Regions from separate parts of the Shewanella seohaensis genome, predicted to be linked through region 1. Evidence: predicted binding sites of a transcription regulator. Region 1 holds the regulator's gene; the other holds the start of a gene.
The links. The regulator sigma-54, encoded in region 1, starts transcription at its own class of promoters, with help from an activator protein. The targets are predictions, from matches to a motif close to GTTGGCACGNNNNTNGNNT.

Region 1 (5,496 bases):
CAAAACAAGTTCACTTCCGCCCATGGGATGAGCATATGAGTCGTGTGACCCTCGCCATTATCGCCTTTTTTGGTACTGCGCTGGTGCTATATTGGCAAGTGCAGCAAAAACGCGGTGGCGATACGGATGACAGCTTGAACGTCAGTGACAGACCCGATTACATTATCGAAGATCTGCGCAGCATTGAGTTTAATGAGCAAGGGCAAGTTAACAGTCGCGTCACGGCAAAGCACATGGAACACTATGAGCTAAAAAACCAAACCGACTTTACTGAGCCCGTCTATCTTGTCTATCCCGACCAAGGTAAAGCAAAATGGCAGATCCGAGCCGACCAAGGTCGACTCAACAAAGATACCGGCAAGGTTGTATTAGAAAATAATGTTATTATCGATGCCATCAGCCCTGGTGAACCCATACAGACATTGTCCACCAGTTTTTTAGAACTCGATCTCAACACTATGATAATGACCTCTGACCGCATCATTTACGTCACAGGGAAAGATTTTAATATTCAAGGGCAAGGCCTTTATGCCGACCTTAACGCGCAGGAAGTGCAATTGACCAGTCAGGTAGTAGGAACCTATGAAGCAAAATAACATATTACTTGCCGGCCTAATGCTAATCACCAGCATGAGCGCCTTCGCCAAGGTTGGTGACTTACAGCAAGAAGTGAAAATTAAAGCCGTTAGCCAAACTGCGGACATTAAAAACAACCAGATCATTTTCTTCGGTCCGGTTGAAGTCACCCAAGGCTCGATTAAAATCCATGCAGATCAACTACGTGCATTTTCTGCCGAAGGGGAAAACAGCAAGATTTTAGTGGCAACCGGTAATCCTGCGACTTATAGCCAGATCCTCGACGATGGACGCCCAGCTTCGGCGAGCGCGAAAGAAATTCGCTACGAAATGGCGACCCGCACCCTAACTTTGACGGGCTCAGCGAGCCTAGATCAAGCGGGTAGCCAAGTGACGGGTAACCTCATCCGTTACGATATTATTCAGCAAAAATTGATCGCTGAGAGTACGGGTAGCGGTGATGATCGCGTGATTACCATTATTCAACCTGACAACTATCAGGAAGAGCTCAAGAACCAGCCCGCGGACAAACCTGTGAAAAAACAGGACTCTAAATGACCCAAATCACCTTAAAAGCACAGAATCTCGCTAAGAGTTATAAGAGTCGTCAGGTTGTGAAAGATGTCAGCCTGACGGTGAAAACGGGTCAAGTCGTCGGCCTACTCGGCCCAAACGGCGCGGGTAAAACCACCACCTTCTATATGGTCGTGGGCTTAGTCAAAAGCGATAAAGGCCATATCTTTATCGACGATGATGATTTAACCGCCGATCCCATGCACCTGCGCGCCCGCAAAGGTATTGGTTACCTGCCACAGGAAGCCAGTATCTTTCGCAAGCTGAGCGTGCACGACAATATCATGGCGGTACTGCAAACCCGTAAAGAGCTCAATCGCGATCAACGCGAAGAAGAGCTGGAACATCTGCTCGAAGAGTTCCATATCACCCATATTCGCGATAGCCAAGGCATGTCGTTATCGGGCGGTGAACGTCGCCGTGTCGAAATTGCCCGCGCTTTAGCGGCCAATCCTAAGTTTATTCTGCTCGATGAACCCTTCGCCGGTGTCGACCCGATTTCGGTTATCGATATCAAGAAAATCATCGAACAACTCAAGAGCCGAGGCCTTGGGGTACTGATCACAGACCACAATGTGCGCGAGACCTTAGACGTCTGTGAACATGCCTACATTGTTAGTCACGGAAACCTGATTGCCGAAGGAACTCCCGCAGAGATCTTAGACAATCAGCAAGTTAGGGCTGTGTACTTAGGTGAACAATTCAGGCTATAGTTACTTAAACAGAGCCAATTAGCCTTGGATTTTGGCTTAGTAAGCGCCATCAATATGATAACAAGCGGCCTAAATTCAAAATAATAACGTAGGGATCAGCGGTAACATGAAAGCGTCACTCCAGCTCAAACTGGGTCAACAGTTAACCATGACGCCACAACTTCAACAGGCCATTCGTCTGTTGCAATTGTCGTCATTGGAACTGCAGCAAGAGATCCAGCAAGCCTTAGACTCTAATCCTCTTCTCGAGCTGGAAGAGGAGCAATTCGACGCGCCTACCGAACGTAAGCAAGATATCGCCGATACCGACTTTAGCGAAACGACGGCCCAACCACAGGAACAAGACAATTCCACCGTGGACATTGCCGAGTCGTTGACCAAAGAATCTCTGCCCGAAGAACTGCCCATGGACACCACTTGGGATGAAGTCTTTACCGCCTCGCCAAACTCAGGTTCTGGTGCCAGCCGTGAAGATGACATGCCCTTCCAAGGGGAAACCAGTGAAGGCCTGTACGAACATTTAGAATGGCAGAAAAACCTCACGCCCTTCTCTGAAACCGACTTAGCCATCGCCACCGCGATTATTGATGCCATCGACGATCAAGGTTATCTCACTCAAAGTACTGAAGATATCCTCGAGGCCATGGGCAATCCAGAGATTGAACTGGATGAAGTCGAAGCCGTACTCAAGCGTATTCAACACTTCGATCCCGTTGGTGTCGCCGCAAGGGATTTAAGCGAATGTCTGCTTATCCAACTCTCCCATTTTTCGCCGGATACCCCACACCTCGAAAACGCCCGCATGTTGATCAAAGATCATTTAGATCTGATCGCTGCCCGCGACTTTAGGTTGTTGATGCGTAAGACCAAACTTAAAGAGGACGAGTTAAGGGACAGCATAGCGCTGATCCAAACCTTAAACCCTCGCCCCGGTTTGCTCATCACCCCTGTTGATGAAGAATATGTCATCCCCGATGTATCGGTGTCGAAGAAAAACGGTCGCTGGGTGGTCGAGTTAAATCCAGACTGCATGCCAAAAATCAATGTTAATCAGCAATATGCAGCCATGGCACGCAGCACCAAAAGCCAAGCCGATAGCCAATTTATCCGCGGGCATCTGCAAGAAGCCAAGTGGTTTATCAAAAGCCTTGAAAGCCGTAACGAAACACTGCTCAAAGTGGCAAACTGCATAGTGCAATATCAACAGGGCTTCTTCGAATACGGTGAAGAAGCCATGAAACCTATGGTCCTGAACGATATCGCCGAGGCGGTAGAAATGCATGAGTCCACCATTTCACGGGTGACCACACAAAAATACATGCATACCCCAAAGGGACTTTTTGAACTAAAATATTTCTTCTCAAGCCACGTCGGGACTGATGATGGCGGTGAGTGCTCATCCACGGCAATCAGAGCCTTCATTAAGAAACTGGTTGCAGCGGAAAACCAGAAAAAACCATTAAGCGACAGCAAGATGGCACAGCTTCTGGCAGAACAGGGAATTAACGTTGCGCGCAGAACCATTGCGAAGTACCGAGAAGCGATGCTTATTCCCCCTTCCAATCAGCGTAAAAGTTTATAGCCTAAAGTGGAAATCGGAGGACGTTTATATGCAAATAAACCTGAGTGGACACCATATCGAGATTACTGAATCGTTACGGGCTTATGTTGAGGAAAAGTTTTCAAAACTTGAACGTCATTTCGAACAGATCAATAATGTGCACGTTGTGCTCAATGTTGAGAAAATGCAACAAATTGCCGAAGCGAGAATCAACCTCACCGGTGGTGAAGTCTTCGCGACTTCAGAGCATGCAGATATGTATGCTGCCATAGACGTCCTGATAGACAAGCTTGATCGTCAGGTTATTAAACACAAAGAGAAGTTAACAAAACACTAGCAATGGAACTTCGTACCATACTGCGGCCGGAATGCACGACCTGCGCCACTCCGGGCAGTAAGAAAAAGGTACTGGAACTTATCAGCGACTTAGCCGCTGCCCAGTACCCCACCCTCTCATCTCAAGAGATCTTCGAAAGCCTAGTGGCGCGCGAAAAGATGGGGAGCACAGGTATAGGTAACGGCATCGCCATTCCACATGGTCGATTAACCGATATAACACAACCCATAGCCATATTGGTGAAATGTGAGGAGCCGATAGCCTTTGATGCTATCGATAAACAACCTGTCGACATTTTATTTGCGCTGCTGGTGCCTGCTGACCAATGTCAACAGCACTTAAGCACTTTGTCCTGCATGGCTGAAAAGCTCAGCGACAAACAAATATTGAAGCAATTGCGCAAGACGCATGATGAAACGGAACTCTATCAGGTAATCACTGGATGAAACTGGTCATAGTGTCAGGGCGCTCAGGCTCAGGCAAATCGGTCGCACTAAGAGTGCTTGAAGATCTCGGCTACTATTGTGTCGATAATCTTCCGTTGCCGCTGATTGGCAGCTTACTCGAACAGCTCAAGGGCAGTAACGATCTCGTCGCCATCAGCGTCGACGTGCGTAACCTGCCGGAGCAAGACAAGGTACTCGTCAAACAGCTCGCAAGCCTGCCAGAGGGCACTGAACTTACCAGCTTCTTCTTAAATTCCAGCGATAAAGTACTGTTAAAGCGCTACAGCGAGACTCGGCGCTTACATCCCTTATCTAAGAGCCGAGTATCACTGCAAGAAGCCATCAAACTTGAAGGAAAATTGCTCGAGCCCCTGTCACAGCAGATGGATCACTACATAGATACCTCGAATCTGAATATCTATGAACTCAGCGACCAAGTGCGGCAAATCCTGCTTGGCAGTGTCGATAAGGAACTGGTGATCAACTTCGAGTCCTTCGGTTTTAAGCATGGTATGCCAACCGAAGCCGACTTTATGTTTGATGTGCGCTTTTTACCCAATCCCCATTGGGAACCCGAGCTGCGCCCCCTAACCGGCTTAGATGAACCCGTTGCCGAGTTTTTAAATCGCCAGCCGCTGGTCAATAAGTTCATCTGGCAAATCGAGAATTTACTCGAGACTTGGTTACCTCACTTAGAGCGTAATAATCGCAGCTATCTGACCATCGCCATCGGCTGTACCGGCGGCCAACACAGATCGGTTTACGTGGCCGAACAGCTAGCTAAACGCTTTAGCAACGGCAAACACAAAGTGAATGCCCGCCACCGAGAGTTAAGCCATGCCAAAGCTTGAGCGCCAAATCACCATCTGCAATAAACTCGGTTTACATGCCCGCGCCGCGACAAAGCTCGTGGTGTTGGCCTCAGAGTTTGATGCCAGCATTACGCTGATCCAAGGTGAAAAACAGGCCTCTGCCGCCAGTGTTTTAGGACTACTCATGCTGGAAACCGGTATGGGTAAAACCATTACCCTGATTGCCGAAGGCCCAGATGCGGAGCCCGCTCTCAATGCCATTTGCGCGCTTATCGACGCTAAGTTCGACGAAGCCTGCTAATTGCCTCGACATCTCATCTCTATGCCCCCTACAGCTATTCAGTACCCTGTTTGGTTTTGATTTCAGCACCTTATACCAGTAAAACACATTTGTGACTCGACGCCCTCCCGTGCGCTCAATTACAATATACTGCTGCGCTTTGGCTTAAGTCCTTTGGCTTAAGTCCTCAACAGCCAA
Region 2 (5,496 bases), on a different contig from region 1:
GCTTGAGATCCGCGCAAATAAAGGCATTATTGCCCCTAAATTTGTGTTCGGTTACGTGATTTCTGACAGCCAAAACATCATTAAAGGCGCCCCCTTCGATAAAGGCGAAGACAGTGCGTTGTTGGCGGATTTTCGCAAAAAAGTGAATGCTCTTGGCATCTCTGAAACAGAAAAAAACCAACTGATTGCCGATGCTGAAAAAGCACTCGTCTCACAAGTTGAGCCTGCATACAAGACGCTTATCGCCTATATCAAAACCTTAGAAGCCAAGGCCGATACCCGCGATGGTGTTTGGAAACTCCCCGACGGCGAGGCGTTTTATAACAATGCTCTTGCACGCACGACCACTACCCACATGACGGCGGATGAAATCCATCAACTTGGTCTTGCCGAAGTGGAACGCATCCATAATGAAATGCGCGCCATTATGAAAAAGGTGAATTTTAACGGCACCTTGCAAGAATTCTTCACCTTTATGCGCGATGATCCACAGTTCTATTATCCTAATACCGCCGAAGGCAAGGCGGCATATTTAGCCGATGCTACCAAGCTTATCGATAATATACGCTCACGCTTGGATGAAGTCTTTAAGGTTAAGCCTAAAGCAGCCATGATAGTCAAACAGGTTGAAGCCTTTAGGGAAAAATCCGCGGGTAAAGCTTTCTATGAACAACCGGCTCCCGATGGCTCTCGCCCTGGTAGCTACTATGCCAACCTCTACGATATGAAAGCCATGCCTAAATACCAGATGGAAGCACTGGCTTACCACGAAGGGATCCCTGGCCATCATATGCAAATCGCTATCTCACAGGAGCTAAAGGATATTCCTAAGTTCCGTAAGTTCGGTGGCTATACCGCCTATATCGAAGGTTGGGGACTCTACAGTGAGTCTTTCCCGAAGGAGATGGGCTTATATGCCGACCCTTACTCCGATTTTGGTCGACTGGCGATGGAGTTATGGCGAGCTTGTCGTTTAGTGGTCGATACTGGGATCCACGCCAAGAAATGGACCCGCGAACAAGGGATAGCTTATTACGTCGATAATACCCCTAACGCAAAATCCGATGCGAAGAAAATGGTAGAGCGTCATATTGTTATGCCATCTCAAGCCACAGCCTATAAAGTTGGGATGATTAAGTTACTCGAACTGAGACACAAGGCGGAAAAACAACTGGGTGATAAGTTTGATATCCGGGATTTCCATACTTTAGTCTTGGCTAACGGCGCACTGCCTTTGGATGTGCTAGAAGAGCAAGTCGATCAATGGATTGCCAGCGTTAATAAAGCCTAAGCATAAAACCTTGGGAGGCTAACGCTAGCCTCCCTTGAGCGCCTTTGCGAATAACATCGTTAAATCACAGCCAATAAAAAAGCCACTATCAAGTGGCTTTTTTATTGGATTTATCACCGGCTTGGTCATAAAACCCTATCTCACTGTGGGTCACTATATTTAATGTATTAAGCATAAGCACTTAACACTCGGTGTGACTTTAGGGTACAGAGAGACAAAACTCGTTTTCCGCACTCAACCATCAGAAAAAAATTACCTCAGCCTAATGAGCTGAGGTAAACCAAAAACTAGGATGATGGTTTAAAAGCCAACATTGTTTTAGTTCGCAAACTTCTGCTGGCTGTGATCCGAAACTGCATTGCTGCCAACCTGTACGCTAATATCGAAAGGGGTCATTTCCAATAAAAGTGTAGGACTCAGGTCATTCCGAATCATCTGGCAACCATTGTATTCATTTAAGAACAGACTTCAATACACCCACTAAAAAGCTGTTTTAGAAAACCCTAAAAAATCAAACTAAAATACAAACCAAAAATCACGTAACAAATTGATTTTAATATAATCTAAAAACTACCAGACTCGCTCAAAACGCATTGAACGCATTTTAAGAACAATGTTTCCAAAATTACTGACGTTCACTGAAGAGTTCCGCATAGGGAATATCCCAATAAGGCGGATTACCAATATGGTCTTTAATAAACTCAATGAAGGCACTCACCTTAGGCGCTAAGTGTTTACGGCGTGGGTAAACGGCCTGTAGCGGTAAATGATGCGTCAGTTGCCAATCCCTCAGCAGCGGCACTAAAGTGCCCTTAGCGATTTCATCTTCCATCAAGTAACTGGCAAGATAGACAACCCCTAAGCCACTGATCGCAGCTGATTTTAAAGCGGGAGCGTTATCCACTCTAAAGTTACCAGAGACACCTATCTCACAGTAATCATCGCCCTTTTTAAACTGCCACATGCTGTGCTCATGCCACTCACCTTGATACACCAAGCAGTTATGGTCGACCAATTGCTCTGGACGCGACGGTTCGCCATGTTTAGCAATATAATCAGGCGAGGCAACGAGTAGGAACTGACACTTCATCAAAGGACGCGCCACCATACCCAAGGGAAGCTGCTCAGACATAGTCAACAATAGGTCTAAACCTTCGCTGACTACATCCACCTTATGATCTAATAAGCTGACTTGCAGCTCTAGCTCAGGGTGTTTGGCCATAAATGATGGCAGCGCAGGAATGATATGCATAGCACCAAAGGACTGGGAAATCCCCACCTTTAACACGCCGCGGGTGGCATCGTTTAAGTTATGCACGCTAGCAATGGCCTGTTCGGCATCGCGAAGCAACTCTTCACCTTGCAGATATAACAAATGTCCAGCTTCAGTCAGACTTAAGCTTCGAGTGGTACGCTGGATCAGTTGAACACCGAGTCTATGTTCGAGATCGGCTACCTGCGTACTGACCTTAGATTTAGAGATCCCAAGCCTTCTTGCGGCGGCACTAAAACTACCAGCTCTGGCCACATGAGTAAAAATCGCAATAGGTTCTAACAGTTCTAACATGGAAAGTCGCCTTAAGCAGTTTCGACAGTGATATTAACTTTCGGAATAGCATAGGAATGCAGCACAAATGCCTTGAAGCATCCCTCAATGCCTTAATATCTCACAGCAATTGGGTTCGTTGTAGAGATTTAGACCGAAAAAGTCCGCTAAAGTAGAGTGTTCTATCTGACTGAATTGCCAGCTTTTCATTATATTTTAAGAGTATACCAAACATTAGTCTTTAGAATGTAATATTCCATAGTAAATAGCCGCAAGCAATTAGATTAATATCATTCCGCTTGGCTAAAATGAATCAAGAAAAAGCCCCAGACACTTAACGTACTGGGGCTTTTTCATTTATATCACTGTATTTATGGTGTCAGTTAGGTCGACATTACCTGACTCCAACCAGTGTTGGTTTTAAGCTACTCTGCCGAGCACTATTCACGTAATTCATGGTGAGTGTTTTGCGTCAACACATAGGGTGCTAACTCAGGCACTTCTTTACGCAGTTGACTCTCGAGCACCAGCAGGTTTTCAAAACGGTCACATAAACGATCGGCTTTCGCTTCAATCCCCTTAGATTGGGATTCAATTTGCTGCTCAATATCATCGCCTAATCTATCCATTTTTTGTGAGAATGCGTCCATCTTAGCTTCGAAGGACTCACCGTCGCCCGCAAGGATTTGGCTGCCGATATTCATCATCAGAGTGCCAATGGAGTTTTGCACGATTTGTTCCATTTCCTTATCAAATTCGTCGTTAAAGGTGTTTTGCATCGACTCTTCAGTCGCACCAAGGTAAAAACTATCGCCCTGCTTGTAGGCTACGGTATCAACACGCTTCTGCACGCCCGCCATCATCTCATCAAACTTAGCGCCAGCCGCATCGCCCATCAGTGGCGTTAATGCCATACTTACAGCTTGAGAGGCCAGTGCAACGGCTTCGTTGACTAATTCAATGACCTCAGGAACCTGAGTCGAAACCTCATCGGCATACTGGCTCACGAGCTTTTTCTGTTTGTCGGTTAAGGTTACCTGCTTGCCTTCAACGTATAACTTGTCGACCTCTATGCGATACTTCTCGGTGCCCTTCTCGCTCATCACTAATTTTTTCGGTTCGACTCTCACATCATAGTTAAGAGAGACCTCACAGCGCTCATCGATTTGCGGCTCGGTTTTCGCTTGTGCTGATTGCAAGCCAGAAGCGCCTAAAATAACGCCCGATAATGCCACTCCGGTTAATAGTGTATTTATCTTCATTGTTGTTCATCCTTTAATCTGAGGAATTCGACTAAGCTAACGTGCTAAAAGATGAATAGCAGAAGATGTGCCAACTTTATAACAATATGATTATTATGAAGTTATAAAAATTAGCACCGATAACAGATTAGTAAATTTCACTAATATTTAGCCTAACAGTGCTAATAAAAGAGTTAAATCAGAAGATTGAACGTCCGAGACGCTGGCTGAGATGCTCAAGCATCGCCGTCCCTGCGAGGGAGTTACCTTGATTGTCTAATTCGGGTGACCAAACGCAGACCGAAAGTTCCCCGGGGATCACCGCAATAATGCCGCCGCCAACACCGCTTTTACCCGGCATACCAACACGATAGGCAAACTCACCGGCGCCGTCATATAAGCCAGAAGTTGCTAACAGGGCATTTAATTGCCGAGTCTGTACCTGCGAAATAAGCTCAGTGCCATCTAAGGTTTTACCGCGGTTGGCTAAATACAACATCGCCTGCGATAGGTCGGCGCAATTCATTTTTAAGGCGCAATAATGAAAATAAGTGCGCAGCACTGTATCGACATCGCCTTGAAAATTACCGAAGGATTTCATCAGATAAGCGATGGCCGCATTACGTGCACTGTGCTGATATTCTGAATCCGCCACTTGCTTGTCGAAACAGACTTTATCGTTTTGACTCAGCGCCCTGACCAATTCCAACATCCGATGCTTAGGCGCCCCTAAACGGCTCTGTAATAAGTCAGCGATAACTAACGCGCCAGCATTAATAAAGGGATTGCGAGGTTTACCCCGCTCGAGTTCAACTTGGACTAATGAATTGAAGGAGTGTCCCGAGGGTTCTTTGCCGACACGGCTCCAAATTTCGGTTTCTTCATATAAAGTTAGCGCTAAGGTTAAGCTGAAAACTTTAGAAATACTTTGAATTGAAAATGGCTCAAGGTAATCGCCTGCGCCTATGGTTTCACCGTCAATTGTGGTCACGGCAATACCCAATTTACCAGCATCAACATTGGCGAGCGCAGGGATGTAATTAGCAACCTTTCCTTGGCCGAGCAAGGGCCGAACTTTGTCGACCACTTCCTCTAATAACGCCTGTTCTGGCATTAACTCCACCAGATATCGTACAGATCGCTAACTTCAAGTTGAGTCACTTTTTGACCCGCCCAGAAAGCCTTCACTGCAGCAACATCTTCTTCGGTGCACTTACCGATAGTTTGGGTAGCAATAATACCTTCCCACTCGATATGACCACCGCCGTGGAAACCTAACTTACGGGCTTCAATGACTTCATCGATAAACTTATCGACTGTTGCATCAATATCGGCTTCAGAGACAGATGCATCGAAGGTCCAAGTAATGTCAAAACCTAACTCTTGGAATTCATCAACGCGCATTTTCTTACGTAAAC

Region 2: the regulator sigma-54 is predicted to act here: its motif matches at 4,156-4,174, upstream of L2713_RS06395 (YggN family protein).

The regions. Positions count from the first base shown of each region.
Region 1 covers NZ_JAKILE010000001.1:464,249-469,744, forward strand. The annotation lists gene kdsC (3-deoxy-manno-octulosonate-8-phosphatase KdsC) at 1-39, shown strand, start outside; gene lptC (LPS export ABC transporter periplasmic protein LptC) at 36-596, shown strand; gene lptA (lipopolysaccharide transport periplasmic protein LptA) at 583-1,134, shown strand; gene lptB (LPS export ABC transporter ATP-binding protein) at 1,131-1,862, shown strand; gene L2713_RS02040 (RNA polymerase factor sigma-54) at 1,969-3,444, shown strand; gene hpf (ribosome hibernation promoting factor) at 3,473-3,760, shown strand; gene ptsN (PTS IIA-like nitrogen regulatory protein PtsN) at 3,763-4,206, shown strand; gene rapZ (RNase adapter RapZ) at 4,203-5,057, shown strand; gene L2713_RS02060 (HPr family phosphocarrier protein) at 5,044-5,319, shown strand.
Region 2 covers NZ_JAKILE010000004.1:202,716-208,211, forward strand. The annotation lists gene L2713_RS06385 (DUF885 domain-containing protein) at 1-1,291, shown strand, start outside; gene L2713_RS06390 (LysR family transcriptional regulator) at 1,917-2,858, opposite strand; gene L2713_RS06395 (YggN family protein) at 3,278-4,099, opposite strand; gene glsB (glutaminase B) at 4,278-5,192, opposite strand; gene L2713_RS06405 (YggL family protein) at 5,192-5,496, opposite strand, start outside.